4 regions of the Streptomyces decoyicus genome follow, and region 1 is predicted to be linked to each of the others. Evidence: riboswitches for the same ligand, from Rfam matches in the RefSeq annotation. Region 1 holds a riboswitch; each other region holds the start of a gene.

Region 1 (7,691 bases):
GGTGCGTGGGGCGGTCGGTGCGGTGTCCGGCCCCACCAGTGCTACCCGGTAGCCCTCCGCCGTGGCCAGCACGTCGATCCAGGTGCCGTGCGGGTGACCGCAGCGGCGTGCGCAGCCGGACCAGTAGACGGGGAGGCCCTCGGGGGCCGGGCCGGGGGGCCGCCCGCCCGGGACGGCCGCACCGGCGGCGAGCGCGGCCGTCGCGTCGGCGCGTACGTCGGTGAGGGACTTGGCGCAGCCGGGGCGGCCCGTACAGGCGCCGAGCCGGTGCCAGGGAGAGGCCGGGTCGGTGATCAGTCCGGCGGTGGTGAGCTCCGCCAGCCGGCGGGGTGCCGCGGCGGCCGGCAGTCCGGGCAGGACGATGCCGCGCCACGGGGTGAGGCGCAGCGCCCCGGAGCCGTCGCCGGCGGCGATCGTGGTCAGCAGCCGCCATTGGGCCACCGACAGCCTGCCGAGCGGCGCCAGGACCGAGAGCGCACGGTCGTCGTCGGGGCCCTCGATGACGCCGGGGGCGGCGGAGTCCGCGTACGGCGGGGAGGTGCGGGCGCCGGGGGCGGGAGCCGCGGCCACGTACGCGGCCCCGATGCCCGCCGACCGCAGCGTCTTTGCCACCTCCCGGGCCGTCAGGCCGTGTCCGTCGGGGAGTTCGCGGACCCGCCAGGCTCCGCTGCCGCTCGCCGCGGCGGCGGTCAGGAAGGCCTCGGCGGCGGCGAGCGCGGCGCGCGGTACGTCCGGTCCGGCGATCCGCAGCGCCGCCGGACCGTCGCCGACCCGCAGCAGGGCGCCGCCCGCCGGTCCGGTCCGGCCCCCGGCCGGTTCTGCGAGCAAGCTCACATCTCCGCCGAGCGCGGCCACATCGCCCCGCCCGTCGTCCAGGACGAACAGGAAACGGCCCGAGAGGGCGGTCGCGGACTCGCTCGCACAGAGCAGCGCGTCCAGCTCACGGGCCCACCGTCGCACGTCAGAAGGGGTGTGGCGGTCCAGTCCGGCCAGCGGGGAAGCGAGGATGTTGCGGATGCGTTCGTGGCGCTCGGAGGGCAGCAGGCCGGCGTCGCGCAGCAGAGCGGCGAGCCGGCCGCCGCAGCCCTCCGCAAGGCCGCGGAGTTCGACGTTGCCGCGGGAGGTGAGGGAGAGATGGCCGTCACCGAGCAGGTCCGCGGCGTCGGCCAGGACGGCTGCCTGACGCACCGTCAAATCTCCGGCCGGGAGCCGGATTCGGGCGAGGTGGCCGTCGGCGGCCCGGTGCAGCCGCAGCGCTCCCGGGCAGGCGTCACCGCGGTCGCGCAGAGGCGGTGCGGCGGCCTGGGGCCGTGTCGAGGGGGAGGGCGGCATGGCCGCGAGCATACCCACGGGGGCGGGCGCCGATCCGGGCCGGATCCGGCCAGGCGCCCGGCCCGCGGCGTGCGCGCCCCCGTCCTGGTCCGGCCTGCCCGGAGGCCCGCTTACCTCGGCCGTCCACAGCCCTTACTATGCAGGTCGGTGGGTCGGCTGGCCCACCGACGCCAGCGACGGCGCAGGGTCCTACGGCCCTAGGGAGGAAGCCCGGTGAGAATCCGGCGCGGTCCCGCCACTGTGAACCCGGAAACTGCCGGGCGAGCCAGGAACTCCCGCCGTCCTTACGACCACCCGGGGCGCGGACACCCCGAGGAAGGCCTGCGCTCGCATGCTTCTGCTGCTGTCGACCTCCGACACCGACCTGCTCAGCGCCCGCGCGGCCACGGGTCCCGTGCCGTACCGGCTCGCCAACCCCGCCCGGCTCGATGTCGCCGAGCTGCCCGCGCTGCTGGAAGGCTGTGACCTCGTCGTCGTACGCCTCCTCGGTGGCATCCGTGCCTGGGAGGAGGGCCTGGAGGTGCTGCTCGCCGAGGACCAGCACCGGCCGGTCGTCGTGCTCACCGGTGAACAGGCCCCCGACGCCCAGCTCATGGAGCAGTCGACGGTCCCGGTCGGCATCGCGGCCGAGGCGCACGCCTACCTCGCGCACGGCGGGCCCGCCAACCTCGACCAGCTCGCCCGATTCCTCTCCGACACGGTGCTGCTGACCGGCCACGGTTTCGACCCGCCGGCCCCGGCCCCGTCCTGGGGCCCGCTGGAGTGGGAGGCCCGCAACGAGACCGGCCCGCTGGTCGCCGTGCTCTACTACCGCGCCCACCACATGAGCGGCAACACCGGCTTCGTACGGACCCTGTGCGAGCAGATCGAGGCGGCGGGCGGCCGCGCCCGGCCCCTGTTCGTCGCCTCCCTCCGCGCCCCCGAGCCGGAGCTGATCGAGGAGCTGCGGGCCGCCGACGCCCTGGTCACCACCGTCCTCGCCGCGGGCGGCACCAAGCCCGCCGAGGCCTCCGCCGGCGGCGACGACGAGTCCTGGGACGCGGGTGCGCTGGCCGCCCTCGACGTACCGATCCTCCAGGCCCTGTGCCTGACCGGGCCGCGCAGCGCCTGGGAGGAGAACGACGAGGGGCTGTCGCCGCTGGACGCCGCCTCGCAGATCGCCGTCCCCGAGTTCGACGGCCGGCTGATCACCGTCCCGTTCTCCTTCAAGGAGGTCGACGAGGACGGTCTGCCGATGTACGTCGCCGACCCCGAGCGCGCCGCCCGGGTCGCCGGCATCGCCGTCCGGCACGCCCGGCTGCGTCATATCCCGGCCACCGAGAAGCGCCTCGCGCTGGTGCTGTCCGCGTACCCGACCAAGCACTCCCGGATCGGCAACGCGGTCGGCCTGGACACCCCGGCCAGTGCCGTCGCCCTGCTGCGCCGCCTCCAGGCCGACGGCTACGACTTCGGCACCGAAGAGGTTCCCGGCCTCGTGTCCGGCGACGGCGACGAGCTGATCTACGCCCTCATCGAGGCCGGCGGCCACGACCAGGAGTGGCTCACCGAGGAGCAGCTCGCCCGCAACCCCGTGCGTATCCCGGCCGCCGACTACAAGCGCTGGTACGCCACGCTCCCGCAGGAGCTCCGGGACTCCGTCGAGGAGCACTGGGGGCCGCCGCCCGGCGAGATGTTCGTCGACCGCAGCCGCAACCCCGACGGCGACATCGTGCTGGCCGCTCTGCGCCGCGGCAACCTCCTGATCCTCATCCAGCCGCCGCGCGGCTTCGGCGAGAACCCGATCGCGATCTACCACGACCCCGATCTGCCGCCCTCGCACCACTACTTGGCGGCGTACCGCTGGATCGCGGCCTCCGCGGACGACGGCGGCTTCGGCGCGGACGCCATGGTCCACCTGGGCAAGCACGGCAACCTGGAATGGCTGCCCGGCAAGAACGCGGGCCTGTCCGCGGCCTGCGGCCCGGACGCCGCCCTCGGCGACCTCCCGCTCGTCTACCCCTTCCTGGTCAACGACCCCGGCGAGGGCACCCAGGCCAAGCGCCGGGTGCACGCCACCCTCGTCGACCACCTCGTCCCGCCGATGGCCCGCGCCGAGTCCTACGGCGACATCGCGCGCCTGGAGCAGCTGCTCGACGAGTACGCGGCGATCTCCGCCATGGACCCGGCCAAGCTGCCCGCGATCCGCGCCCAGATCTGGACGCTGATCCAGGCCGCCAAGCTCGACCACGACCTGGGCCTGGAGGCCCGCCCGGACGACGACGGCTTCGACGACTTCCTGCTGCACGTGGACGGCTGGCTGTGCGAGGTCAAGGACGCCCAGATCCGCGACGGTCTGCATGTCCTGGGCGGCGCCCCGGCCGGTGAGGCCCGCGTCAACCTCGTCCTGTCCATCCTCCGCGCCCGCCAGATCTGGGGCGGTACGTCCGCCCTGCCCGGTCTGCGCGAGGCGCTCGGTCTCGACGAGTCCGCCGCGACCCGGACGACGGCCGACGAGGCCGAGGCCACGGCCCGCGCGCTGGTCCAGGCGATGGAGGACGCGGACTGGGACCCGGCGGCGGTGTCCGGTGTCGCCGAGGGGCATCCGGCCGCGGTCGCCGACATCCTCGACTTCGCCGCCCGCCAGGTCGTCCCGCGTCTCGCCGCCACCACCGACGAGATCGACCACGCCGTGCACGCGCTGAACGGCGGCTTCGTCCCGGCGGGCCCCTCGGGATCCCCGCTCCGCGGCCTGGTCAACGTCCTGCCGACGGGCCGTAACTTCTACTCCGTCGACCCCAAGGCCGTTCCCTCCCGTCTGGCCTGGGAGACCGGCCAGGCCCTCGCCGACTCGCTCCTGGAGCGCTACCGCTCCGACAACGGCGACTGGCCGCAGTCGGTCGGGCTGTCCCTGTGGGGCACGAGCGCGATGCGGACCAGCGGCGACGATGTCGCCGAGGCCCTCGCCCTGCTGGGTGTCCGCCCCGTATGGGACGACGCCTCGCGCCGGGTCAACGGACTGGAGGCGATCCCGCTCGCCGAGCTCGGCCGCCCCCGTGTCGACGTCACGCTGCGCATCTCGGGCTTCTTCCGGGACGCGTTCCCGCACGTCATCGGGCTGCTCGACGACGCCGTACGGCTGGTCGCGGGCCTGGACGAGCCCGCGGAGTCCAACTTCGTGCGCGCCCACTCCCAGGCCGACCTGGCCGAGCACGGCGACGAGCGCCGCGCCACCACCCGCATCTTCGGCTCCCGCCCGGGGACGTACGGCGCGGGTCTGCTCCAGCTGATCGACTCCCGCGACTGGCGCACCGATGCCGACCTCGCCGAGGTCTACACCGTCTGGGGCGGCTACGCCTACGGCCGCGGTCTGGAGGGCCGCCCGGCCCGGGACGAGATGGAGACCGCCTACAAGCGCATCGCGGTCGCCGCCAAGAACACCGACACCCGCGAGCACGACATCGCGGACTCCGACGACTACTTCCAGTACCACGGCGGCATGGTCGCCACGGTCAAGGCACTCAAGGGCAAGGCCCCCGAGGCGTACATCGGCGACTCCACCCGTCCCGAGACGGTCCGCACCCGCACCCTCGTCGAGGAGACCTCCCGGGTCTTCCGCGCCCGGGTGGTCAACCCCCGCTGGATCGAGGCGATGCGCCGCCACGGCTACAAGGGCGCCTTCGAACTCGCCGCGACCGTGGACTACTTGTTCGGCTACGACGCCACCACGGGCGTGGTCGCCGACTGGATGTACGACAAGCTCGCCCAGACGTACGTGCTCGACCCCGAGAACCGCGACTTCCTCCAGCAGGCCAACCCCTGGGCGCTGCACGGCATCGCCGAGCGCCTCCTGGAGGCCGAGTCCCGCGGCATGTGGGAGAAGCCGGACGCCGAGACGCTGGCGGCGCTGCGGCAGGCGTTCCTGGAGACCGAAGGGGAGCTGGAGGGGGAGGACTGACGCCGGGGGGCTGCGCCGCCCCGGTCGGGAGCCGGGGCCGGAAGCCGGTCCCGGTCAGCGCTCCCCCGGGCCCGCCTGATGCCGCGGCATCAGGCGGGCTTTGCGGTGATGTCCCCGTTGCTGGTGGTCAGGTCCAGCTGGAAGCGTCCCGCCGGGTCCTGGGCGATGCCCAGGTGTTTGTCGCCGTTGCTGGTCTGTGCGGAGACGCGGTACGGGCCCTTCGGCAGTTGCAGGGTGATGGTGCCGTTGGACGTCCTCGCCCGGACGTTCTGGGCGACGGCCGGGGTCAGATCGATCTCCCCGTTGGAGGTCTGCGCCGTGATGCGCTTGCCCGCCAGGCCGCGTCCGGTGATCCCGCCGTCGGAGGTCCGTGCGTCGACCGTGCCGGCCACGCCGTCCAGGTCGATGTCCCCGGAGCTGGTGGTCACCTTCACCGGGCCCACCCCGCTCAGATCCACCGCCCCGGAGGAGGTCTCACCGCTGACCGGGATGCCCTTCGGCAGCTCGACCGTGTAGTTCACCGAGCAGTCCTCGCCACAGCCGCCGAGCACCAGCGCCCCGTCCTCGATCCGGTGCGTGGCCCCTTCGGGCCGTTCGCCGTGGTACCTCACCGAGCGGTGGACCGAGACCCTGCCGCCGCCCTTGCCGCCGTGCACCGTAAGGCCCCCGGAGGTGCTGTCCAGCCGGATGGCCGTGATCTTCTTCGACACCACGGCGTCGTCCTTCAGGGTCTTCCCGGGCAGCACTCCGCAGGCGCTGATGCCGCATGCCCCGAGGGCGGCCATCGTGAGGACCCCGATATAGCGGACGCGCTTGCGCATGAATTCCCCCGGAAAGCTCGGTAGTTGGTGCGGCGAGGGGGCGCCCCTGCCCGGTTCCCCGCCACGACGAGGCTAGGGCGGCGGGTACGGCCCCACCATGGGGAAAGCCCCCGGACCGAGGTGTGGTGTGCCCCAGGTGCGGGCCGCGGACGCCGGTGCGAGGATTTTTGTGGGGGCGGTTCATGGGCTGCTTATGGGGGCGGACGAGGAGGCTTCCGGTGACTGCCACGAAGACATGGAACGCCGAGATCAGCATCACCGAGACCGACAGCGAGGTCCGGGCCGAGGCCAGGCTGCGCGGCAAGGACGGCGGGCAGATGGTCGGCCAGGGAGCGGCGCGCTGCAACCCCGCCGACGAGAACATCCCGGCCATCGGGGACGAGCTGGCGGTGGCGCGGGCGATGTCGGACCTCAGCCACCAGCTGCTTCAGCGGGCCGCACACGACATCGAGGTGCACACGGCCCGGCCGGTGGAACGGCTGCGCGTCTGAGGGACGTCGGCGCGGGGGTCGTGGGGCGACCGCGTACCGCCGGGGCCCGTCCGGCATCCGCGTACCGGGTCCGTCCGGCAGGTCACGGGCGGTGCCCAGATGCGGCATGCGTCATGCCGCATGCCGCATGCCGCATGCTGTAGCCGGAGCGCGTCCCCGTCGGCATGACGCGCCCCCCGCGCGCGCCAGGGCACCCGGGCCGGCTGCGGTTCTCAGGGCATGTCCGCCGGGAAGTCCGGCCCGATCGTCAGCGTCACCGCGCCCGGTGCCGCCTCGGCCGACTGCGTGGCCTTGGTGCCGGCGAGACGGGAGGCGAGCACCGCGCTCTGTGTCTTGAGTGCGGCCGGGTAGGTGACGGTGGTCTTGTCCGTCCCCGGGGCGTTGCCGGTGGCGACGACCGTGAAGCCGAGCCCCCGCAGCTGGTCGGCGGCGGAGGCGGCCCGGCCGGGTACGCCGGTCCCGTTGAGGACGCGGACCTGCACGGAGCGCGCGGTCACCGGGTTCTTTGCGGCCTCGGCGAGCTTCTTCTTTCCGGCGGCGCCGATCTCGCGGTCGTGCGCGAGGTCGCTGAAGAGCCGGCCGGCCTGCGGATACTGCCAGACCACATTGGCCTTGTCGGTGGGGACGTCGGCCTCGCGGTAGTAGTTGGGGACGGTCAGGAAGGTGAGGCGGTCGGTGGGGATGTCCTTGACGGTCGCGGCCAGGTCGTAGAGCGGCTTGACGCCGGCCAGGGCGTTGTCGGTGGTGATGGATTTGGTGGCCGAGTCCAGGAAGTCGTAGAGCTCGCCGGGGCTGGTGAGCTTGGACTGGGCCTTGGCGCCCAGCGCCTTCATGAACTCCTGCTGGCGGCCGATGCGGCCGAGGTCGGAGCCGTCGCCGACGCTGTAGCGGGTGCGGACGTAGCCGAGCGCCTTCTCGTCCCGGACGTTCTGGCAGCCCGCGTCCATGTCCAGATGGGCCTTCTTGTCGTGGATGGCGTGCTTGGGGCAGACCTCTATGCCGCCCAGCGCGTTGACCATGCCCTTGAAGCCCTGGAAGTCGACCGAGGTGAAGTGGTCGATGCGCAGCCCGGTGTTCTTCTCGACGGTCTTGATCGTGCAGGCGGCGGCCTTG
Region 2 (7,691 bases), 1.6 Mb from region 1:
TGCAACAGCCGGGTGCCGCGGCCCCCGTATCCGACGAGGCAGCCGGCACCCGTGCCCGACGAGGCAGCCGGCCCCCGCGCCCCGTGACGGGCGAAGCGCGCGGACCCGCACCCGGTCCCCGACGAACCCACCCGTGACGGCCCCGACCCCGAGGGCGCCCCACGCCCGACGATCCCACGAAGGAAGAGGCCCCCATGACGGACGCTTCCCCGGTCCGCGCCCAACTCCCCGGCACTCCGCGTTCCCTTGTGGACGCGTGCCAGGACGAGCTGATCGCCGGACTGATGGACTACGTCAGCCAGCCCAGTGTGAGCGCGACCGGCGAAGGGTTTCCCGCCGCGACCGACCGCGCGCTCGAAGAGGTCAAGCGGGCCGGGCTGACACCGACCGTGCTCGTCGGCGACGGCCGGCCGCTGGTCGTCGGCCACCGCGCCGGGCCGGCCGGAGCACCGCATGTGCTGATCTACGGCCACTACGACGTCCAGCCGACCGGCCCACGCGAGTTGTGGGATTCCGACCCCTTCGCCCCGGTCGTACGCGACGGGCGGATCTGGGGGCGCGGCACCGGTGACAACAAGGGGCAGCATTACGCGCACCTTCAGGCGCTGCGCCTGTTCGACGAGCATGTCGGCGCGCTGCCCTGCTCGGTCACGGTGGTGCTCGACGGGGAGGAGGAGATCGGCAGCCCCTCTCTGGCGGGCCTCCTGCGCGCGCACCCCGAGCGGTTCGACTGCGATCTCGTCGTCTGGAGCGACCGTTCGGTGCACGAGTCCGGTGAATGGTGCGTCTCGCACGGGGTGCGCGGCATGCTCCGTCTCCGGCTCCGGGCGACCGGCGCCGGCCGCCCCCTGCACTCCGGCAACTTCGGCAATGTCGCGCCCAATCCGGCATGGCAGCTGGTCCAGGCGCTGGCCTGTCTGAAGGACGCCGGCGGCCGGGTCCTCGTCGAGGGGTTCGAGGACGGGCGTGAACCGCTGTCCGACACCGACCGTGCCGCGTTCACCGCGCTTCCGCTCGATCTGCCGCAGGTCCTCGGGGACATCGGGCTGACCGAGATGGACCCCGCCTTCAACGGGCTGTCCTTCTATGAGCGGCTGGCCGACCGCCCCACGCTGACGATCAACGGGATCACCACGGGTGACGTGAACCGGACCATCATCCCCGACACCGCCGAGGCGGGCGTCGACATCCGGCTGACGGCGGGCCAGGATCCGCAGGCCGTCTTCGAGCGCGTGGCCGCACACCTGCGAACCCACGCCCCCGAGGTGACGGTCACCAAGGCCGGTGGCGTACCGGCCTCCCGGACCCCGATCGACAATCCGTACACGCCCAGGGTGGCGCGTGCCATCTCCCGGGTCACCGGGCGCGATCCCCTGCTGATCCCCGCGTACGGCGGCACCCTTCCCGACTGGATCTTCACCGGGATCCTCGGCGTGCCGAGCATCGGTCTGCCGCTGGCCAACGCCGACCAGGCCAACCACGCGCCCAACGAGAACCTGCGCGTCGACTACTTCCTCGACGCCACCGCCATCTGCATGGAGCTGCTGCTCGAACTGGGCGACTGACCTTCCGGACCCCCGGCGACACCACAGGAACAGAGGCGTGACACCGCAATGCGCACCACACCACACCCCCCGCCCTGGCTCGTCCACGACGGCGTACTGACCGGTCTGAAGATCCTCGATCTCTCCCGCATCCTGTCCGGGCCGTTCTGCAGCATGATGCTGGCCGATCTGGGCGCCGATGTGATCAAGGTCGAGGACACCGTCTCCGGCGACGACACCCGCGCCTGGGGTCCCCCCTTCCAGGGCGAGGACGCGGCGTACTTCCACAGCGTCAACCGCAACAAGCGTGGCATCGCCGTCGACCTCAAGGACCCCGACTGCCTGCGCCTGATACAGGAGCTGGCCGGTACCGCCGATGTGGTCGTGGAGAACTTCCGGCCCGGCACAGCGGCCCGCCTCGGCCTGGGCTACGAGGACGTCCGCGTCCGCAACCCCGCTGTCGTGTACGCGTCCATCAGCGGTTACGGGCAGACCGGTCCGTACCGGAGCGAGCCGGGCTACGACGCGATCGCGCAGTCGGTCAGCGGCGTGATGAGCGTGACCGGGGAACCCGCGGGCCCGCCCGTGCGGTTCGGGGTGTCCCCGGCCGACCTCGCCGCCGGGATGTGGGCCGCCATCGGCATCCTCGCGGCGCTGCGCAACCGCGAGCACACCGGCAGCGGCGAGTGGGTCGATGTCTCGCTGCTGGACGGGCAGGTGGCCTGGCTGAGCTATGTCGCCGGCGGGTACTTCGCCTCCGGCAACGTCCCGCAGCGCTACGGCTCGGCGCATCCGACGATCGTGCCCTACCAGGCGTTCCCCACCGCAGACGGCCACCTCATGGTCGCCGCCGGCAATGACGGCCTGTGGCGCCGCTTCGCCACCGCGATCGGGCTCGCCGCGCTGGCCGACGATCCACGGTTCGCGACCAACCCCGACCGGGTCCGCCGTCGCGAGGAACTGCTCCCGCTCATCGAACGGGCGCTGAGCGCACGCGGTGCCCAGGAGTGGGCCGTGCTTCTCACCGAGGCGCAGGTGCCGGTCGGACCGATCAACACCGTCGACCAGGCGCTGCGGCACCCGCAGGTCATCGCGCGCGAGATGGTCACCGAAGTCGAGCACGCCGACGCCGGCACCCTGCGCACCGTCGCCTCCCCCATCAAGCTGGCGGGCAATCCGGCGGCCGTGCGCACCCCGCCGCCCCGGCACGGGGAGCACACCGCGCAGGTCCTGACCGGCCTCGGCGTCGGCCCACGGCAGTTGGCCGCTCTCCGCGCGCGAAAGGCCGCGAAGTGACCTCCCGCCCCGCTCCCGAACCCGCCATCGCCACGTCCTGGTCCGGCGCCGTCGCCGAGATCCGTATCGGTGACGGCAGCCGGCGCAACGCCCTTCCCGGCCGGGCCTGGGCGCAACTGGCCCGCCAGGTCGGAGAGCTGGGAGAGGGCCCGTCGCTGCGGGTGCTGGTGATCCGTGGGCACGGCGACACGTTCTGCGCCGGCTCGAACATGACCGACTGGGTGGATGCGGATTCCGGATACGTCGAGGAGTCCTTCGCCCATATGGAAGCGGCGTTCAGCGCGATCGAGGACTGCCCCGTTCCGGTGATCGCCGAGATCCGCGGTGTCGCCGCGGGCGCGGGCTGCCAACTCGCTCTCGCCTGCGATCTGCGGTTGATGGCGGACAGTGCACGCATCGGGATGCCGATCGCCCGGCTCGGCATCCTCGCCAGTCCGGCCTTCGCGGCACGCATGGTCGCGCTGGCCGGACCTGCCGTGGCGCGGGAGTTGCTCTACACCGGCCGACTGGTCGACGCCCGTACCGCGGTGGGCCTCGGGCTCGCGGACGACAGCGTGCCCGAGGAGCACCTCGCCGCCCGCACCTCCGGACTCGCCGCCTCCATCGCCGAGCAGCCACCCGCGGCGATCCGGGCCGCCAAGCTGGCGGTGGCCGCGGCGCTGGCGCCGCAGCGGGAGGCGGCCGCCGCCAATCCGCGGCCGGCGGTGGCACGGTCCGACTTCGACCGGGCGATCGCCGCGTTCCTCGGGCCGCGGTCGGCAGCCGCAGCGGTCCCGCCCGCCGCACCCTGACCGGTGCCGGGCCGGGCGGGCGGGGAGCACGGCGGGGAGCACGGCGGGGCGGGGCGGACGGGGCGATGTGCTCCCGGGACCGGTATTACGCGCTGTTGTTCGTCGTGGGGTCGCTGTGTAGGGTCGGGACGTGACTTGAAGTTTCAAGTAATTATCCGCGGCGCCTCGCGGACCCGTCCCCGACATGCGAAAGAGCGCTCCCCATGACATCCCCCCTCGGCACTCTCCAGTCCGCCCGCCTCGGCACCCCTGCGCGCCACGCCCCCTCGCCGCACGGCTACGACACCGGGCTGTTCCTGCTGCGGATCGCGCTCGGCCTGACCATGGCGGTCCACGGTGCCCAGAAGCTGTTCGGCTGGTTCGGAGGTCCGGGTCTGGACGGGACCGCGCAGTTCTTCACGATGAGCGGCTATCCGTCGGGCAGGACGATGGCCGTCGTCGCCGGGCTGAGCGAGACGCTCGGCGGGCTCGGGCTGGTGGCCGGGCTGCTCACGCCGCTCGCCGCGGCAGCGGTCGTCGGCACGATGATCAATGCTCTCGCCGTGAAGTGGGGCGGGGGCTTCTTCGCGCCCAAGGGCGTGGAGTACGAGCTGCTGCTGACCGCCGGTGCGGCGGCACTGGCGCTGACCGGGCCCGGCCGCTACGCCATCGACCGCGTCCTGCCGGGCCTGCGCGCCCATCGGGCGCGCTACGGCGTGGCCGCGCTGGTGCTGGGCGTGGTGCTGGCAGGCGTGGTGCTGCTGGTCCGGAAGTGAACCATCCCCCGGACCTCGGTCCTCGGGCCGGAAACCCTCCGGGAACCGGCCCGGGGATTCCGGGCAGGGACGGGGCGGGCGGGGTAGAGCAGAGTGGGGAGGGCGCAGCGGCCCCTGGCCGTACCGCTGCGGCAGAAACGGAGAGCAGGCTCCATGTCCGTACGACGTCTCAACCACGCGGTGCTCTACGTCCGCGATGTGGCGCGGTCGGTCGCCTTCTACACCGACGCCCTCGGGCTCACGGTGGGGATCGAGGTTCCGGGACGGGCCGCGTTCCTCCGCGCTCCCGGCTCGCTCAACGATCATGACCTGGCGCTGTTCGCAGTGGGTCCGGACGCACCGGGGCCCGAGGCCGGGCGGGTCGGGCTCTACCACCTGGCCTGGGAGATCGGCACGCTCGGCGAACTCGTCGCGGCACATGCGCGGCTCGTCGAGCGGGGCGCACTGGTGGGGTCGAGTGATCACCTCGTCGCCAAGTCGCTGTACGCCAAGGACCCGGACGGCAACGAGTTCGAGGTGATGTGGCGGGTCCCGCGGGAGGACTGGCCGGGCCCGGACCAGCCGGACCGGCTGCTGCCCCTCGACCTGGCGGCTGCGCTGGAGCGCTGGGGGCCGGATCTGATGACGGGGGCGGCGGCCGGTTCGGCCACGTGAGCGGACAGCCGCGCCCCGGCGGCGGTACGGGCGGCGGCTGCGTACGGGGCTGCCGGGGCTAGGGGGCGTCTCCCCCTAGCGCCTCAGGAGCCCGGTGCGGCCTGTTCCGCCGGCTCCGCCTGTGTCGTCGGCTCCGTTCGCTCCGCCCAGCGCTTCTCGACGCCGGCCAGTCGCCAGTACGCCAGCGCCGCGGCCCACACCACCACGAACAGGCCGACGATGAGGAAGCCGACATTGTCGAGGTCGAGGCCGGAAATCCAGCCGGTGAGCGGGTCGTTGAGGGCGAGCTTGTCGTGCAGCACGGTCACCAGCTCGATCGTGCCGATGAAGAAGGCGACGGCGATCGACAGTCCGGTGATGGTGAGGTTGTAGTAGACCTTGCGCACCGGGTTGGAGAACGCCCACTGGTAGGCGAAGTTCATGAAGGTGCCGTCGAGGGTGTCGAACAGGCTCATCCCGGCGGCGAAGAGCAGCGGCAGACACAGCACGGCGTACCAGGGCAGGCCGGCCGCGGCGCCGCTGCCCGCCATCACCATCAGGGTCACCTCGGTCGCGGTGTCGAAGCCGAGCCCGAAGAGGAAACCGAGCGGGAACATCTGGCCCGGACGGGAGATCGAGCGGGTGAAGCGCCCCAGGAAGCGGTTCATGAAGCCGCGTGCGTCGAGGCGCTGTTCCAGCTCGGCCTCGTCGTAGTGGCCGTTGCGCATACCGCGGAAGACCCGCCAGACCCCGGCCAGCGCGATGAGGTTCAGGGCGGCGATGAGGTAGAGGAACGTCCCCGAGATCGTGGTGCCGATGGTGCCCAGGATCTGGTGCGTACGGGATTCGTCGTTGAGCAGAGTGCCCGCGAGCTGGGCGCCGCCCGCCACCAGGGCCGCCATCGCGACGACGACACTGGAGTGGCCGAGGGCGAACCAGAAGCCGACCGACACCGGCCGCTTTCCGTCGGCCATCAGCTTGCGGGTGGTGTTGTCGATCGCGGCGATGTGGTCGGCATCGAAGGCGTGCCGCATGCCGAGGGTGTAGGCGGTGATGCCGAGTCCCACACCGAAGACCTGGCTGCCCACGGCGTAGTGATGGGGGACCACGAGCAGGAAGAGCACGCCGAAGGCGACGACGTGCAGACCGGCTATGACGGCCATCAGGCCCGCGGTGCGGACGGTGTCCTGCCGGCGCCAGCGGAAAGCGGCGGAGGCAGGGGTGTTGCGGGTATCGGTGGACAGGGCCATCCGGCGGTCACGCTCCAGCACCTCGTGGATCAGTTCGTGAGATGCCGTGGCCGGTCTCCTGGCTTGCGGGTACCACCCTGCTCCTTGAGAGCTTGGGGGAGGGTGTATGCGTCCGCCCCCCCGCCTTCCCGGCCGCGGGCTGCGGTCAGTGGCGCCACAGGCGCGCCGTGCGCCGGTGGAAGGGGTGAAGACTCCCCGATCACAGTGGCGAGGGCCGCTCCGGACTGGGACCACAAGGTCCGTCACCGGTCTTCCCGAACACCACGGCCCGGTCACTCTAACTGCCGCCCGGGAGGTGCGAGGTTCGCGGGGCCGGGCCGGGCCGTGGGCGGAAGGGGAGTGGTGGTCGCGGGGCGTCAGTACTCCAGGGCCGAGAGGAAGGCATGGAGTTCGTGGTCGAAGAGCGCGGTGTTCTCCAGATTGACCATGTGGGCCGCGCCCGGTATCCGGACTCTTCGGGCGCCGGGGACGGTCAGCGCTATCGCATGGGCGTTGGCGGAGATGTCGCTGCTGTCGAGGTCACCGTCGAACACGACCGTCGGCACCCGGATCTCGCCGAGGCGGTCGGCGGCGCCGACCTCGAGGGGCATACCGGCGCCCACTCCATCGGCATGCACCTCCACATTGGCCTCGGCGGAGGCACGCATCCGCTCACGGAATCCCGGGTGCACCGCGGACGGTTCGCGATGCGGTCCGTCCACCCACATCCGCAGGAAGTGCTCGACATAGCGTTCCGCACCGTCGGGGGCGCCGATCGCCGCCACCTGCGCCTTGATGTGCTCCAGGATGAAGGGGTCGGAGAAGGCGCGGCCGCTGATCCCGGGGGAGGCGAGCGCGAGGGCCGTCACCCGGTCCGGGTGGGCTATGGCGGTGTCGAGCGCGACCCGCGCACCGTGGGAGAGGCCGACGAGGACGGCGCCGGGGACATCGAGCGCGTCGAGCAGGGCGCACAGGTCGTCGTGGTTGGCGTAGTCCCCGGTCACGGTGGAGGAGAGGCCGTGGCCGCGGAAGTCGTAACGGATCGCGCGCAGGCCGGAGTTCACCAGCCAGGCGAACTGCTCGTCCCACATGTGCTGGTCGAGCATGCCGCCGTGGAGCAGCACCACCGCGGGGCCCGAGCCGGCCGTCTCATAGAACAGCTCGCCGTCGTCGATCGGCACGATGCCGTTGTCGATCTCGGACCAGGCGGTGATTCCTCGGGTCATCTTGCGGGCCGTCCTTTGTGTGCCTGATGCGGTGAAGCGGGCGTGATGCCATTGTCGTCGCTATTGCCGCGACTGCCGTGACTGTCGCTTTCCTCCGGCGCCTTGCGTGGGCCGTTCGCCAGGTGCCGGAATTCCTCGCCGAGCCGGTCCAGTACATGGAGTGCGGTACGAACGTCCCCGGCGGGCAGATCGGCCAGTCGCTGCCGCAGCTCCGACG
Region 3 (7,691 bases), 2.4 Mb from region 1:
CCGGGTGGTCGAGGTCGATCCCGAACAGCTCGCGGGCGCGGCGGAGGCGGTACTTGAGAGTGTTGGGGTGCACGGTCAGCCGCCGGGCGGCCTCCCCGGCGTTGCCGGCCGCGTCCAGCCAGGCCAGGACCGACGCCGCGTAAGCGGTGTGCCGGGTCCGGTCGTGCTCCCGCATGGCCTCGATGCCGGGATGGCGCAGACGGGGCCGGCGCTCCAGTGCGTCGGCGCAGTGCAGCAGCAGGACCCGGGCGTGTACGTCGCCGAGCGCCGCGACGCCGGGGGCTTTTGGGTCCGCGGTCGTCACCCGGAGGATGTCGTCCACCTCCGCGCGCAGCGCGGGCAGTTCGGCAGGGTCGTCGGCGGGGCGGCTGACCGCGCAGCGCAACGGGGTCTCCAGGGTGCGGCCGAGCGAGGCCACGGCCTGTTCGGACAGCCGGCGGGCCTCGGCCTGGCCGGCCCGGGGCAGCAGGGCGTACACCGTGCGGCCGACGGTGGCGACCGCCGCCTCGGCGTGTACGGTGGCCCAGTGCCGGGCGGCCGCGGCACCCAGCCGGACCGCCTCCGGCCCCGTACGGTCGGGCCCGCCCGCGGCCGGCGCACAGCCGAGGAGCGTCAGCGGCGACCCCTGCGGCAGACCGAGCTGAAAGCGGATCTCCTGCGCCGTACCGTCGCCGCGCAGCGCCGCACGCAGGGTGTCCTCGCGGGCCCGCAGATCCAGTTCGGCCGAACTGCGGCGGCGCAGCATGTGCAGCGCGGCGAGCCGCGCACCGTCCAGCAGCGCCCGGTCACCTGCCGCATCGAGCCGGGAGTCCCCCTCGATCGCCCAGATGGTGCCCAGCGGCAGATCGCCCGCGCGCACGGCGGCCGCGGCGCGCGGCAGTTCCTCGGGAGCGAGGACCGGCAGCCGCACGACACCGGGCGCGCCGAGCACCTCGCGGTACTGGCGCTGCTGGGCGGGCTCGTCGGGCACCCGCCGGTCCAGGATGCCGCGGCGGCGCAGCTCATCGATGCGCTGGCCCGGCAGGGACGAATACGCCAGCACCCGGTGGTCGAGGTCCTCGATCGCCACCGACCCGCCGATCACCGCGGCAACCGCATTGGCCAGCGCGAACAGCTCCTCGCTGGTACCGCCGAGGCCGGCCGGGTTTGGCGTATCCGTCAGTTCCACGCTCGGACCCTAGGCGATGGCGCCAACGACGGGGAAGGAAATGGGGCCCAGCATGGTGCGGAGCAGATCCGGGGCCGGGGCCCGACGGGCGCACCGCGCGTCCCGGCCCCGGCGCGAGCCCAGCAAGGAGCATTCCCATGGCCGTCCCGACCACCCCCGCCGCGCCTGCCCCGCCGTCCTCCGACGCCCTGCTCGGGCTCTTCCCGCCCGGCACCACGACGGCACCGGACGGCGGGCTGCGCATCGGCGGATGCCATGTGGCCGAACTGGCCGCGCGCCACGGCACCCCGGCGCTGCTCATCGACGAGGGCGCTCTGCGGGACCGGGCCGGCCGGTACGCCGACGGGCTGGCCGCGCGCCGACCGGACTCGATGGTGGCCTTCGCCTCCAAGGCCTTCCCGTGCACCGCCGTCTACCGGCTGCTCGCCGAGGAGGGGCTCGGCGTCGATGTCGCCAGTGGTGGCGAACTGGCGCTCGCCCTCGCCGCGGGCACCGACCCGGCCAAGGTGATCGTGCACGGCAATGCCAAGTCGGAGAGCTACCTCCGGGCGGCCGTGGAGGCCGGTGCGGGCCTTGTCGTCATCGACAACTTCGACGACATCGACCGGCTGGAACACCTCATGGCGGAGGCCCCCGGCCCCGGCCGCCGCGCGCAGCCCGTCCTGGTCCGGGTCACCCCCGATGTCCGCCCCGACACCCATGAGGCGGTCTCCACCGGCCAGCGCGGCTCGAAGTTCGGACTGCTGCTGCCCCAGGCGCGCGAGGCGATCGCCCGGCTGCGCGGCAGCGCCCGGCTGCGCCTGGACGGGCTGCATGTGCACATCGGCTCGCAGATCCTCGACACCGAGCCGTTCGTCCGGGCCGTGGCGGCGGTGGCGGAGCTCGGCCGGTTTCCCGTGTACGACCTCGGCGGCGGGCTGGGCGCCCGCTACACGTACGACGACCGGCCACCGACCGTCGAGGCCTATCTCGACGCGCTGACCGGCGCGGCCGACGAGCTGCTGCCGGCCGGCGCCCGGGTCATCATCGAGCCGGGCCGTTCGCTGGTCGCGGAGAGCGGTGTCTCGCTCTACCGCGTGGTGACGGTCAAGCGGTCCGGCGGCGAGACCTTCGTCGCCGTGGACGGCGGGATGGGGGACAACCTCGAAGTCTCGCTGTACGGGCAGCGCTTCGAGGCGACCGTGGCCACCCGGGTGCGGGCCCCCGCCGACGGGTCCCCCGGCGAGCGGTGCCGTGTCGTCGGCCGGCACTGCGAGTCCGGCGATGTGCTGAGCACGGGCGTGCTCCTCCAGGACCCGCGGCCCGGGGACCTGATCGCCGTCCCGGCCACCGGCGCGTACACCTACTCCCTCGCCAACAACTACAACGCGGCCCGCCGTCCACCGGTCGTCTTCTGTCGCGACGGCCGCGCCCGCCCCGTCGTACGACGCGAGACCTACGCGGACCTGATGCGCCGCGACCTGCCCTGACGGACTCCCTGACGGACCCCCTGACCCCCTGCCCCTCCCCGGATCGAGGCCCCTGTGCGACCCACCGACGTCCTGCCCGGTCAACCACCCCTCGCCCGACCGGGCCTGCGCCACCAACTCCTGCGCCGCAAACCGCCGGCGGCCTTTCTCACCGAGGCCGAGTCACCGGCCGGCGGCGGGACTGCGCCGCACCGTGGGCGCCTTCCAGCTGACCATGATCGGTATCGGGGTGGCCATCGGCACCGTTCGCGGCTCCGGTGAGCCACGGGCCGGAGCGGGCACCCCCGCACGGGCGCCGGCCCCGGCCCGCTCCCGTCAGGAAGCCGCGCCGGGCAGACCGCCGCGGATCTCGCGGGCCGCGGCGACCAGGTTCTCCAGGGCGGCGCGCACCTCGGGCCAGCCGCGGGTCTTCAGACCGCAGTCGGGGTTGACCCACAGCCGTTCGGCAGGGATGGCACCGAGCCCCTTGCGCAACAGTGCCGTTGCCTCGTCCACGCCCGGTACGCGCGGTGAGTGGATGTCATAGACACCGGGGCCCACCTCGCGCGGATAGCCGGCCGTGGCGAGCTCCCCGGCGACCTGCATATGGGAGCGGGCCGCCTCCAGGCTGATGACATCGGCGTCGAGGTCGTCGATGGCCTGAAGGATGTCGCCGAACTCCGCGTAGCACATATGGGTGTGGATCTGGGTGTCCGGGCGGACCCCGCTGGTGGTGAGGCGGAACGCCTCGGTGGCCCAGGCCAGGTACTCCGCGTGGCCGGCGGTGCGCAGCGGCAGCGTCTCGCGCAGCGCGGGCTCATCGACCTGGATCACCGAACTCCCGGCCGCTTCCAGGTCGTTCACCTCGTCACGCAGGGCGAGCGCCACCTGCCGGGCGGTGTCACCGAGCGGCTGGTCGTCGCGGACGAAGGACCAGGCGAGCATGGTGACCGGACCGGTGAGCATGCCCTTGACCGGCCGGTCGGTGAGCGACTGGGCGTACGTCGTCCAGCGGACCGTCATCGGTTCGGGGCGGGAGATGTCCCCGGCCAGGATCGGCGGGCGGACGTAGCGGGTGCCGTAGGACTGCACCCAGCCGTGCCGGGTGGCGAGGTAGCCGGTCAGCTGCTCGGCGAAGTACTGCACCATGTCGTTGCGCTCGGGCTCGCCGTGCACCAGCACATCGATACCGGCGTTCTCCTGGAAGGCCAGCACCTCGCGGATCTCGGCCGAGATGCGCTCCTCGTACCCCGCGGTGTCGATCCGCCCGGCCCGCAGGTCGGCGCGGGCGGTGCGCAGTTCGGCGGTCTGCGGGAACGAGCCGATGGTGGTGGTCGGCAGCAGTGGCAGCCCGAGGTGCGCGCGCTGGGCGGCGGCCCGCTCGGCGTACGGCTGCGAACGGCGGCCGTCGGCGTCGGTGACGGCCGCGGCACGGGCGCGCACCACCGGGTCATGGGTGAGCGCCGAACCCGCCCGGGAGGACAAGTCCGCGCGGTTGGCGGCGAGTTCGGCCGCGATGGAGCCGGTGCCCTGGGTCAGACCGCGTGCCAGCGTCACGACCTCCGTGGTCTTCTGCCGGGCGAAGGCCAGCCAGCGGGCGATCTGCGGGTCGATGTCCCGCTCGGCGGCGGCGTCCAGCGGGACGTGCAGCAGCGAGCACGAGGACGAGACGTCGACCCGGTCGGCCAGGCCGAGGAGCGTCCCCAGTGTGGCCAGCGACTTCTCGAAGTCGTTGATCCACACATTGCGGCCGTTGACGACACCGGCCACCAGCCGCTTGCCGGGCAGCCCGCCGACCGCCGCCAGATCACCGAGGTTGCCTGCCGCGGCACCGGTGAAGTCCAGCGCCAGTCCGTCGACGGGCGCCTTGGCCAGCACGGGCAGCGCCTCGCCCAGCCGGTCGAAGTACGAGGCGACCAGCAGCCGCGGGCGGTCGCCGAGCGTGCCGAGATCGCGGTAGGCGCGGGCCGCGGCGTTCAGCACGGCGGGGGAGCGGTCCTGCACCAGCGCCGGTTCGTCCAGCTGCGCCCAGTCGGCGCCGGCCGCCCGCAGCTCGGCGAGCACCTCGGCGTAGACGGGCAGCAGCCGGTCGAGCAGCGTCAGCGGGTCGAAACCGGCCGCGACACCGGGCGCGGGCTTGGCCAGCAGAAGATAGGTCACCGGCCCGACGAGGACCGGGCGTGCGGTGAGGCCGAGACCGAGTGCTTCCGTCAGCTCGGCGACCTGCTTGGTGGAGTCCGCGGCGAAGACCGTGTCGGGACCCAACTCCGGCACCAGGTAGTGGTAGTTGGTGTCGAACCACTTGGTCATCTCCAGCGGCGCCACGTCCTGGGTGCCGCGGGCCATCGCGAAGTAGCCGTCCAGGGGGTCGGCGGCCACCGCGGCGCGGTGCCGGGCCGGGATCGCGCCGACCATCACGCTGGTGTCCAGGAGGTGGTCGTAGTACGAGAAGTCGCCGGTCGGCACCTCGTGGACACCGGTCTCGGCGAGCTGTTGCCAATTGCCGCGGCGCAGCTCGGCGGCGGTGCTGCGGAGGGCGTCGGCGCCGACGCGGCCCTTCCAGTAGCCCTCGATGGCCTTCTTCAGTTCACGGTGCTGCCCCTGACGGGGATAGCCGTGCACGGTGGCGCGTGCTGCCGCGGCTGCGGACGTGCTGGTCACGGAACTCTCCTTCGCGAGTATGTCTCCATGGACCGCGGGAGGGTCGAGGACGCGAAGGGACGGCAAACCGGACGGGCCCCGGCGCATTGCCGCCGTCATGCCCGTCTGATGTCCGCCGACCCGCCCTCGAGGTCACCGAGATCTCCCCGCGCACCGGTCGCGCGGGGGCACTGGCAGGTCTTCGGACTCGCGGGCACGTCCGCCGAAGGCGGACATCTACTGGCCGTCGCTTCCCAGACCCGGCCGGGCCCAGTGCGTATGACGGCGGTCGTTCCCACTCACCGCTGCGGGGCAGTCCCGGATTTCCACCGGGTTCCCTCTTGCGACGCGCCTGCCTGGCGGGCAGGGCGAACCAGTTGCTCCGGCCACCCTAGGGCATGCCGTCGACGTCCCGCCCGGACCGTGCCCCGGCCTCGGCCGGAACCGGACGCCGCCGCCGGGCCGCGTCTTGCGCTGGAGCGCGCTCCAGCTCCTAGCGTGAGCGCACCACCGGAGAGCTGCGCCGATCGAAGGGAACCACGTGCGCTACACACTGTTCGGCAGGACCGGTCTGCGGGTCAGCGAGCTGAGCCTGGGCACCATGACCATCGGCGAGGACTGGGGCTGGGGCGCGGACAAGGACACCAGCGGCCGGATCCTGGACGCGTATGCGGACGCGGGCGGCAACTTCATCGACACCGCCAACAACTACACGGACGGGGCCTCGGAACGGATCCTGGGGGAGCTGCTCGAAGGCCGCCGGGACAGCTTCGTCCTGGCGACCAAGTACACCTGCGCGACCCGCAAGGGCGATGTGAACGCGGCGGGCAGCCACCGCAAGAACCTCGTCCGTTCGGTGGAGGCGAGCCTGGACCGGCTGCGCACCGACCACCTCGATGTGCTGTGGGTGCACGCCCGGGACAACTTCACGCCCGTGGAGGAGGTGATGCGGGCGCTCGACGACGTGGTCCGGTCGGGGAAGGTGCTCTACGTCGGCGTCTCGGACTGGCCGGCCTGGGAGATCGCGCAGGCGAACACCCTGGCCGAGCTGCGCGGCTGGACCGCGTTCGCGGGCTCGCAGCTGCGCTACAACCTGCTGGAGCGGACCCCGGAGCGCGAACTGCTGCCCCAGGCCCGCGCCTTCGACCTGGCCGTGCTGGCCTGGGCGCCGCTCGCGGCCGGCCGGCTCACCGGCAAGTACCGCCGCGGTGAGACGGGCCGGCTGGATGTCGTCGGCGAGGACGACCGGCGCGACCACCACGCCGAGGAGACCGTCACCGCGGTGCTGGAGATCGCCGAGCAGGGCGGCTGGAGCCCGGCGCAGGTGGCGCTGGCGTGGCTGCGCAGCCGGCCCGGCAACATCATCCCGATCATCGCCGCCACCAAGGAGAGCCAGCTCCTCGACAACCTGGCCGCCGTCGATGTCGCGCTGGACGCCGACGCGCTGGCGCGGCTCGACCGGTGCAGCGCGGTGCCGCTGGGCTTCCCGCACGACTTCCTGCGGGAGCCGGGCATCACCGAGAACGTCTACGGCGACCGCTGGTCCGAGATCGAGGACCGGCGCTCCACGTACCGCCGTACGACGAGCGAGATCCGCTGACCCGCACGGCCCCCACCGCGTACGGTGCGGCGTCGCCGCCCAGGCGGCCTGCTGCCCGATACGCCGAACGCCGCCGCCCGGATGGCCGGGCGGCGGCGCCTGCGGTCTATTGAGGTGCGTGTGGCCCGCTCACCGTCCGCCGACCCGGCTACCGCCGCTCACCGTGAGGCTTGGAGAAGCCGTGGCACCAGACAACTCCGTACCGGAGCACGGGCGGCCCGACCGGGTCGCCCGCGGTATCGCGCGACTGCTGGCGGCGGCCGGGCTGGCCGTGGACGCCTACCTCCACGCCCGGCTCGCCGGCCGGTACGACGAGGTCACGGCGACCCTCGGCCAGGGCCTGCTGTTCCGCGTCGACGCCGCCCTGGCCGCGCTCGCCGCCCTGCTCGTGCTGACCTGGCGCCGCCCGGCGGCCGACACCTTCGCCTGGCTCGTCGCGACGGGCGGACTCGCGCTGCTGCTCCTCTACACCTATGTGGACCTCGGCGCGCCGGGGCCGTTGCCGGACATGTACGAACCGGGCTGGAGCGGCGCCAAGAAGCTCGCCGCCCTGGCCCAGGCCGTCGCCGTCCTGGCCACCGTCTTCCTGCTGCTCACCCGCCCCCGCGTCCTCGGGAGGCACCGCAGATGAGCCTGCGCCGCAGGGTCAGTGCGTCAGCGCGCTGCGCTGCTGCCACTGCTCCCAGCTCTCCTGCCAGACCTCCAGGCCGTTGCCGACGTCGGTCTTGTTGGTGTTGGCGGTGCCCTTCACCTCGACCGTGGAGCCGATCGGCAGGAAGTCGTAGATCTTCTTGGCGTCCGAGGTCGTCATGCCGAAGCAGCCGTGGCTGTTGTT
Region 4 (7,691 bases), 1.4 Mb from region 1:
AGGCCGCCAGCATGGCGCCCTGGCTGGGATTCAGTTCCTTGGCGTCAATGCCGTAATACGCGTGGGCGGCGGCCTGGATGCCGTACGAACCACGGCCGAACCAGCTGGTGTTGAGGTAGCCGCGCAGAATCTCCTGCTTGGGCTTCTGGTTGCTCACCTTCAGCGAGATGATGAATTCCCGCATCTTGCGGGTGACCGTCTGGTCCTGCGAGAGATAGGTGTTCTTCACATACTGCTGGGTGATGGTGGAGCCGCCCTGGGTCTCCTCGCCGGAGACCATGTTGACCAGGGCACGGCCGATGCCCTGGAGGGAGACACCGGCGTCGGTGTAGAAGGTGGCGTTCTCCGCCGCGATCACGGAATTCTCGACGGAGTCGGGAACCTTGTCGAGGGTGACGTTCTGCCGGTTGACGGCGCCCACGCTCACCATCTGGCTGCCGTCCGCCCAGTAATAGACGGTGGCCTCCTTGCCCGCCAGCTCATTCTCGTTCGGGATGTCGACGTTCGCGTAGACCACGGCGAACAGCCCGGCCAGGCCGATGATGCCGAGCGAGAGGGTGCCGAGCCACTGGCGCCATGACGGCAGCCAGCGGCGCGGACCCTCCCGTCCCCGGCGTGGGTAGTCGATGAACCGGCGACGCTCCTTCGTGCCCTTCATGCACAGGTAGAGGTGACGGCCCTGGTTCCGGTTGCCGAGGTAACAGAACGCTCACAAACGGCGGACGGCGGGGGCGAAGGGGCGTCGCGGTACGTCTTCTAGAAGTCGTCGTCGAAGGAGACCGAACCCTCGACGGCGACCTGGTAGGCGGATGCCCGGCGCTCGAAGAAGTTGGTCAGCTCCTGGACGTTCTGGAGCTCCATGAAGGAGAACGGGTTCTCCGAGCCGTAGACCGGCGCGAAGCCGAGCCGCTGGAGCCGCTGGTCGGCGACGCACTGGAGGTATTCGCGCATCGAGTCGGTGTTCATGCCCGGCAGGCCGTCACCGCACAGGTCGCGGCCGAACTGGAGCTCTGCCTCGACGGCCTCCTTGAGCATGTCGGTGACCTGCTGCTCCAGCTTGTCGTCGAAGAGCTCGGGCTCCTCCTCGCGGACGGTGTCCACCACGGAGAACGCGAACTCCATGTGCATGGACTCGTCGCGGAAGACCCAGTTGGTGCCGGTGGCCAGGCCGTGCAGCAGGCCCCGCGAGCGGAACCAGTACACGTAGGCGAAGGCGCCGTAGAAGAACAGCCCCTCGATGCAGGCCGCGAAGCAGATCAGGTTCAGCAGGAAACGGCGCCGGTCGGCCTTGGACTCCAGCCGGTCGATCTTCTCGACCGAGTCCATCCACTTGAAGCAGAACTGGGCCTTCTCCCGGATGGACGGGATGTTCTCCACGGCCGCGAAGGCGGCGGCGCGGTCGTCCGGGTCGGGGAGGTAGGTGTCCAGCAGCGTCAAGTAGAACTGGACGTGCACGGCCTCCTCGAAGAGCTGACGGCTCAGGTACAGCCGCGCCTCGGGGGAGTTGATGTGCTTGTACAGCGTCAGCACGAGGTTGTTGGAGACGATCGAGTCACCGGTCGCGAAGAACGCGACCAGCCGGCCGATCATGTGCTGCTCGCCCGGCGAGAGCTTGGCGAGGTCGGCGACGTCGGAGTGGAGGTCGACCTCCTCCACGGTCCAGGTGTTCTTGATCGCGTCGCGGTAGCGGTCGTAGAACTCCGGGTACCGCATGGGGCGCAGGGTGAGTTCGAAGCCCGGGTCCAGGAGGTTCTTCGTGCCGGTGGTGGCGGTGTGGGCGGCGGCGTTCGTCTCGGGTGCGGTGGTCATTACTGGCAGGCCTCGCAGGACTCGGGGTTTTCCAGGGAGCAGGCGACCGCCTCGGGGTCGGTGGCCTGCTGCGGTACGGGCACGGGGGTGGCGGCGGCCCCGCCGCGCGCCGACTGCGCGATCCGGGTCGCCGGACGGGAACGCAGGTAGTACGTCGTCTTGATGCCGCGCTTCCAGGCGTAGGCGTACATCGAGCTGAGCTTGCCGATGGTCGGCGACGCCATGAAGAGGTTCAGCGACTGGCTCTGGTCGAGGTAGGGCGTACGGGCCGCGGCCATGTCGATCAGGGCGCGCTGCGGGATCTCCCAGGCGGTGCGGTACAGCGCCCGGATCTCCTCGGGGATCCACTCGACGTCCTGCACCGAGCCGTTGGCCTCGCGCAGCGCGTCACGGGTCCGCCCGTCCCACATCCCCAGGGCCTTGAGCTCCTCGATCAGATAGGCGTTGACCTGGAGGAACTCGCCGGACAGCGTCTCGCGCTTGAAGAGGTTGGAGACCTGCGGCTCGATGCACTCGTACACGCCCGCGATCGAGGCGATGGTCGCGGTCGGCGCGATCGCCAGCAGCAGGGAGTTGCGCATACCGGTCGCGGCGATACGGGTGCGCAGCGCCGCCCAGCGGTCGGCCCAGCGCGGCTCCGCGTTCGGGTAGTGGTCCGGGTGCAGCACACCGCGGGCGGTGCGGGTCGCGGACCACGCCTCGTGCGGGCCGTGCCGCTCGGCGAGGTCGGCGGACGCCTCGTACGCGGCGAGCATGATGCGCTCGGAGATCCGGGTCGACAGCTCCGTCGCCTCGGGCGAGTCGAAGGGCAGCCGCAGCCGGAAGAAGACGTCCTGAAGGCCCATCAGGCCCAGACCCACCGGGCGCCAGCGGGAGTTGGAGGCCCCGGCCTGCTCGGTCGGGTAGAAGTTGATGTCCACCACGCGGTCGAGGAAGGTGACGGCGGTGCGGACCGTGGCGTCCAGCCGCTCCCAGTCCATCTCACCGTTCTCGCCGAGGTGCGCCGCGAGGTTGACCGACCCGAGGTTGCAGACCGCGGTCTCCCCGTCGTTCGTCACCTCCAGGATCTCGGTGCACAGGTTGGACGAGTGCACGACCTGGCCGGGCTCGGCGGTCTGGTTGGCGGTGCGGTTGGCGGCGTCCTTGAACGTCATCCAGCCGTTGCCGGTCTGCGCCAGGGTGCGCATCATGCGGGAGTACAGCACCCGCGCCGGGATCTGCTTGAGCGCCCGGCCGTCGGCCTCCAGCTTGCGGTAGGCGGCGTCGAACTCGTCGCCCCACAGGTCCACCAGCTCCGGGGCGTCCGAGGGCGAGAACAGCGACCAGTCGGCGTCCGCCTCCACGCGGCGCATGAACTCGTCCGGGATCCAGTGCGCGATGTTCAGGTTGTGGGTGCGGCGGGCCTCCTCACCGGTGTTGTCGCGCAGCTCCAGGAACTCCTCGATGTCCGCGTGCCAGGTCTCCAGGTAGACACACGCGGCGCCCTTGCGCCGGCCGCCCTGGTTCACGGCCGCGACCGAGGCGTCCAGGGTGCGCAGGAACGGCACGATGCCGTTGGAGTGCCCGTTGGTGCCGCGGATCAGCGAACCGCGGGCGCGGATACGGGAGTACGAGAGGCCGATGCCGCCCGCGTGCTTGGAGAGCCGCGCGACCTGGTGATACCGGTCGTAGATCGAGTCCAGCTCGTCCAGCGGCGAGTCCAGCAGGTAGCAGGACGACATCTGCGGGTGGCGGGTACCGGAGTTGAACAGGGTGGGGGAGGAGGGCAGGTAGGACAGCGAGCTGGTGAGGCGGTAGAGCTCGGCGACGTCGTCCAGGGCGCGCTCGCTGTGGTCCTCGGCGAGGCCGCAGGCCACCCGCAGCAGGAAGTGCTGGGGGGTCTCGACGACCTGACGGGTGGTGGGGTGCCGCAGGAGGTAGCGCGAGTGCAGGGTGCGCAGCCCGAAATAGCCGAACCGGTCGTCGGCGCCGTCGGCCAGCGCCTTGTCGACCAGCGCGTCCAGACGGGCGGCATGGGTGCGCACGAACTCCGCGGTCTCGTCGGCGATCAGCCCCTCGCGGTGACCGACCTCGACGGAGGCGGAGAAGGCGACCGCCCCCTGTCCGGCCGCCTCCTCCGCGATGGCGAGCGTGAGCAGACGCGCGGCGAGCTTGGAGTACTGCGGCTCGTCACCGATCAGGCCGGCCGCGGCATCCGTGGCCAGCGACCGCAGTTCGGCCTCGTCGGAGCCCGCGTGCCGGCCGCGCAGGGCGGCGGCGGCCACCTTGCCGGGGTCGGTCGCGGTCAGATCCTCGGTCAGCTCGGTCAGGGTGCGCAGCAGGGCGACACCCGGACCGTCCTGGCCGGGCCCGCCGTCGGCGGTGCCGGCAGGCGTGGCTACCGCGGGGGGCACGACCTCGGCGTCTGACGCGGGCTCCGTTGGCGCGATGGTCACGTGCTGCTCTCCCTCACTCGGCGGGGGCCGGGAGGGGAGGGACGCGACGGGCGCACGCGGGCATGCGGCACCCCATGACGGTCAGGGGTGCGCGGGCACACCGCGCGGCGTCCACCGGCCCAACCCTCGGGGCCCGGACGTATCGACGTCCGCACCCATGGCGGTGCGGGCGTACCGTCGGCAGGTCTTCGGACTTCACGGGCGGCGTGCCGGGGCCGTGGTCCGGCCGGCCGAGCCCGCTCCAACACCGTTGCGGGACAGTTCCGGATTCCCACCGGATTCCCCTGCGGCGACAGCGAGGACGAGCATACATGTGGGGGTGGCCCTTCGCGTGCACCCCCATATCTAGTGTGTCGTGAGTGATCACGCAGTGCCTGTCAGTGGCCTCGGCTATGGTCGGTTTTACGTTCTCCGCCCTGCCGGGAGAAGAAGGAGCAACCTCCATCCCCGCTCGCCGACCGGCCGCACCTCATGGAGACCAAGCATTTCGAAGAGGTCGCCCGGGTGCTCGCCCGCCTGGAGAAGGGCGCGCGGCCGGAGTTCATCGACGGGAAGATGAGATTCACCTCCCCGACCCCGTCGGCATCCCCCTCGAAACCGAGCAGCTGAAGGACTGGGTGAACTGAACGGCCCACGCCAACGGGCTGCCGTGTCCCCGGAGGAACGCGGCAGCCCGTGAAGGTGCGTCAGCGGGTGGCTCAGTGCCCCGCCGGCGCCTCCGCCGCCGCCGGCGGCAGTTCGACGGAGACGCCCTTGTCGCCGGCGTCCGCCGTGTAGTCGGCGGGGCTGGTCTCGTCGGTTCCTTCGGGGGCCCCTACGGCCTTCAGGACGACGGTCAGGACCACCGTCACCACGACGTTCAGGACGAAGGCGGTCAGGCCGATGTAGCCGATTTCGCCGATACCGGGGATCTCCTTGCTGGAGCCGCCGAAGTGGGCCTGGGTCGGGCTGGCGACGCCGTACGCCGCGAGCGTGCCGTAGAGCATGCCGACCGCCCAGCCGCCCAGCAGCGCCCAGCGGTGGAACCAGCGGGTGAACAGGCCGCCGACCAGGGACGGCATGGTCTGAAGGATCCAGATGCCGCCCAGCAGCTGGAAGTTGATCGCGATCGTCTTGTCCATGGTGAGGACGAAGGCCAGCGCGCCGACCTTCACCAGCAGCGAGACGAGCTTGGCGACCTTGTGTTCCTGCTCGGGCGTGGCGCCCGGCTTGAGGAAGTCCTTGTAGACGTTGCGGGTGAAGAGGTTGGCCGCGGCGATCGACATGATGGCCGCGGGCACCAGCGCGCCGATGCCGATCGCGGCGAACGCCACACCGGAGAACCAGCTCGGGAACATGTCCTCGAACAGCTGCGGGATGGCCAGCTGCGGGTTGCCCTGGATGTCCGTACCTGCCTTGATCGCCATGAAGCCCAGCAGCGCCAGCAGGCCCAGCATGAGGGAGTACAGCGGCAGGATGGTGGTGTTGCGGCGGATCACGTTGCGGCTGCGCGAGGACAGCGTCGCGGTGATCGAGTGCGGGTACATGAAGAGCGCCAGCGCCGAGCCGAGCGCCAAGGTCGCGTACGCCCACTGGGCGTTCGGGCCGCTGACCAGCTCGCCGCGCGGCTTGCCGGGGACGGCGCCGGGCTGGGCGAGCGCCTTGCCGGCCGTGTCGAAGATCTCGCCGAAGCCGCCCAGCTTGATCGGGATGTAGATGATCGCCACGGCGATGACGAGATAGATCAGCCCGTCCTTGACGAACGCGATCAGCGCCGGGGCGCGCAGCCCCGAGGAGTAGGTGTACGCGGCCAGCACGGCGAACGCGATCAGCAGCGGCAGGTCCTTGACGAACCAGTTGGTGTGCTCGCCGCCGCCGATGCCCATCACGTCCAGGACGGCCTGGATGCCGACCAGTTGGAGGGCGATGTACGGCATGGTGGCGAGGATGCCGGTGAGCGCCACGGCCAGCGACAGTCCCTTGGAGCCGAAGCGGCCGCGGACGAAGTCGGAGGTGGTGACGTAGCCGTGCTTGTGCGAGACCGACCAGAGGCGGGGGAGGAAGGTGAAGATGAGCGGGTAGACCAGGATCGTGTACGGCACGGCGAAGAAGCCGGACGCGCCCGCCGCGTAGATCGCCGCCGGCACGGCCACGAAGGTGTACGCGGTGTAGAGGTCACCGCCCAGCAGGAACCACGTCACCCAGGTGCCGAAGCTGCGGCCGCCCAGCCCCCATTCGTCGAGGTTGGCGGACTGCTCGGCCTTGCGCCAGCGGGCGGCCAGGAAGCCCATGACCGTCACGGCCAGGAAGAAGAAGACGAAGACGGCGAGGGCCACGCCGTTGACGCCCTTGGTCGAGGCGGCGGCGAGCGCCTCGGAGGTGCTCGCCGCGGTCGTGGTGAGAGTCACTGGGCCGCACCTCCCTTGCGGGCGCGCAGCTCACGCTGCACCAGCTTGTACGCGATCATCGTGAGCACGGTCGAGATCGGCACCCACGCCATCTGGTACCAGTAGAAGAACGGGATCCCGATGAACCTCGGCTCGACCCGGGCGTACGAACTCACCCACAGCATCGCCACGAAGGGGACGATCAGGCAGATCCCGGTCACCACACGCGTGGGTGTGACCACCTGTCTGCGACCCGGTGATTCGGCTGACTGTGTCATGACCGCGGCTCCGTCCCCTGGCTGTCTCCTGTGTAATCGGCTGGAAATCTATGGCAGGGGCGTGGCGCGCGTCACTAGCTGTCCGCATATCGGTATGGAGAATCCACACGAGGGACACCTCCGCGGTACCGCCGACTGCCTGATTCATCCCGTTTGGGGTGAAAGTGGTGGAAATGTGCAGGGGGCGCGGACGGATGTGCCGGGCCCCGGGGCGGGCCCTGGGGCGGGCCCCGGGGCGGCGGGTCAGTTCGTGGGGCGGCGCAGTCTGGCGACGAACTTGTAGCGGTCGCCCCGGTAGACCGAGCGCACCCACTCCACCGGCTGCCCCTGGGCATCGAGCGAGTGCCGGGAGAGCATCAGCATCGGCAGGCCGACGTCCGTGCCCAGCAGACCGGCCTCGCGCGGGGTGGCCAGCGAGGTCTCGATGGTCTCCTCGGCCTCCGCCAGCCGGACGTCGTACACCTCGGCCAGGGCGGTGTAGAGCGAGGTGTACTTGACGAGGTTCCGGCGGAGCGCGGGGAAGCGTTTGGCCGACAGATGGGTGATCTCGATGGCCATCGGCTCGCCGCTGGCCAGCCGCAGCCGCTCGATGCGCAGCACCCGGCCGCCGGTGGAGATGTCCAGCAGGCCGGCGAGCCGGTCGTCGGCGGTGACATAGCCGATGTCCAGCAGTTGGGAGGCCGGCTCCAGGCCCTGGGCCCGCATGTCCTCCGTATAGGACGTCAGTTGCAGCGCCTGGGACACCTTGGGCTTGGCGACGAAGGTGCCCTTGCCCTGGATGCGCTCCAGCCGGCCCTCGACGA

What was found. Region 1 has a riboswitch for cobalamin ahead of cobN (cobaltochelatase subunit CobN). Riboswitches for the same ligand answer to the same signal wherever they lie in the genome.
Region 2: another riboswitch for cobalamin. It lies ahead of nicT (Nickel transporter NicT); the one in region 1 lies ahead of cobN (cobaltochelatase subunit CobN).
Region 3: another riboswitch for cobalamin. It lies ahead of metE (5-methyltetrahydropteroyltriglutamate--homocysteine S-methyltransferase); the one in region 1 lies ahead of cobN (cobaltochelatase subunit CobN).
Region 4: another riboswitch for cobalamin. It lies ahead of K7C20_RS24715 (ribonucleoside-diphosphate reductase subunit alpha); the one in region 1 lies ahead of cobN (cobaltochelatase subunit CobN).

Annotation. Positions count from the first base shown of each region.
Region 1 covers NZ_CP082301.1:4,193,044-4,200,734, reverse strand. The annotation lists gene cobG (precorrin-3B synthase) at 1-1,332, opposite strand, end outside; cobalamin riboswitch at 1,469-1,629, shown strand; gene cobN (cobaltochelatase subunit CobN) at 1,664-5,266, shown strand; gene K7C20_RS18405 (DUF4097 family beta strand repeat-containing protein) at 5,356-6,087, opposite strand; gene K7C20_RS18400 (DUF1876 domain-containing protein) at 6,306-6,578, shown strand; gene K7C20_RS18395 (LCP family protein) at 6,791-7,691, opposite strand, start outside.
Region 2 covers NZ_CP082301.1:2,588,264-2,595,954, reverse strand. The annotation lists gene K7C20_RS11365 (M20/M25/M40 family metallo-hydrolase) at 195-1,565, shown strand; gene K7C20_RS11360 (CaiB/BaiF CoA transferase family protein) at 1,614-2,840, shown strand; gene K7C20_RS11355 (enoyl-CoA hydratase/isomerase family protein) at 2,837-3,631, shown strand; gene K7C20_RS11350 (DoxX family protein) at 3,835-4,386, shown strand; gene K7C20_RS11345 (VOC family protein) at 4,540-5,040, shown strand; gene nicT (Nickel transporter NicT) at 5,124-6,302, opposite strand; cobalamin riboswitch at 6,301-6,550, opposite strand; gene K7C20_RS11335 (alpha/beta fold hydrolase) at 6,626-7,474, opposite strand; gene K7C20_RS11330 (MarR family winged helix-turn-helix transcriptional regulator) at 7,471-7,691, opposite strand, start outside.
Region 3 covers NZ_CP082301.1:6,630,893-6,638,583, forward strand. The annotation lists gene K7C20_RS29015 (PucR family transcriptional regulator) at 1-1,168, opposite strand, end outside; gene lysA (diaminopimelate decarboxylase) at 1,306-2,637, shown strand; gene metE (5-methyltetrahydropteroyltriglutamate--homocysteine S-methyltransferase) at 2,953-5,277, opposite strand; cobalamin riboswitch at 5,447-5,634, opposite strand; gene K7C20_RS29030 (aldo/keto reductase) at 5,798-6,856, shown strand; gene K7C20_RS29035 (hypothetical protein) at 7,038-7,487, shown strand; gene K7C20_RS29040 (L,D-transpeptidase family protein) at 7,503-7,691, opposite strand, start outside.
Region 4 covers NZ_CP082301.1:5,581,587-5,589,277, forward strand. The annotation lists gene K7C20_RS24705 (transglycosylase domain-containing protein) at 1-658, opposite strand, end outside; gene K7C20_RS24710 (ribonucleotide-diphosphate reductase subunit beta) at 757-1,809, opposite strand; gene K7C20_RS24715 (ribonucleoside-diphosphate reductase subunit alpha) at 1,809-4,244, opposite strand; cobalamin riboswitch at 4,407-4,559, opposite strand; gene K7C20_RS24720 (hypothetical protein) at 4,716-4,853, shown strand; gene mctP (monocarboxylate uptake permease MctP) at 4,943-6,631, opposite strand; gene K7C20_RS24730 (DUF3311 domain-containing protein) at 6,628-6,888, opposite strand; gene K7C20_RS24735 (GntR family transcriptional regulator) at 7,132-7,691, opposite strand, start outside.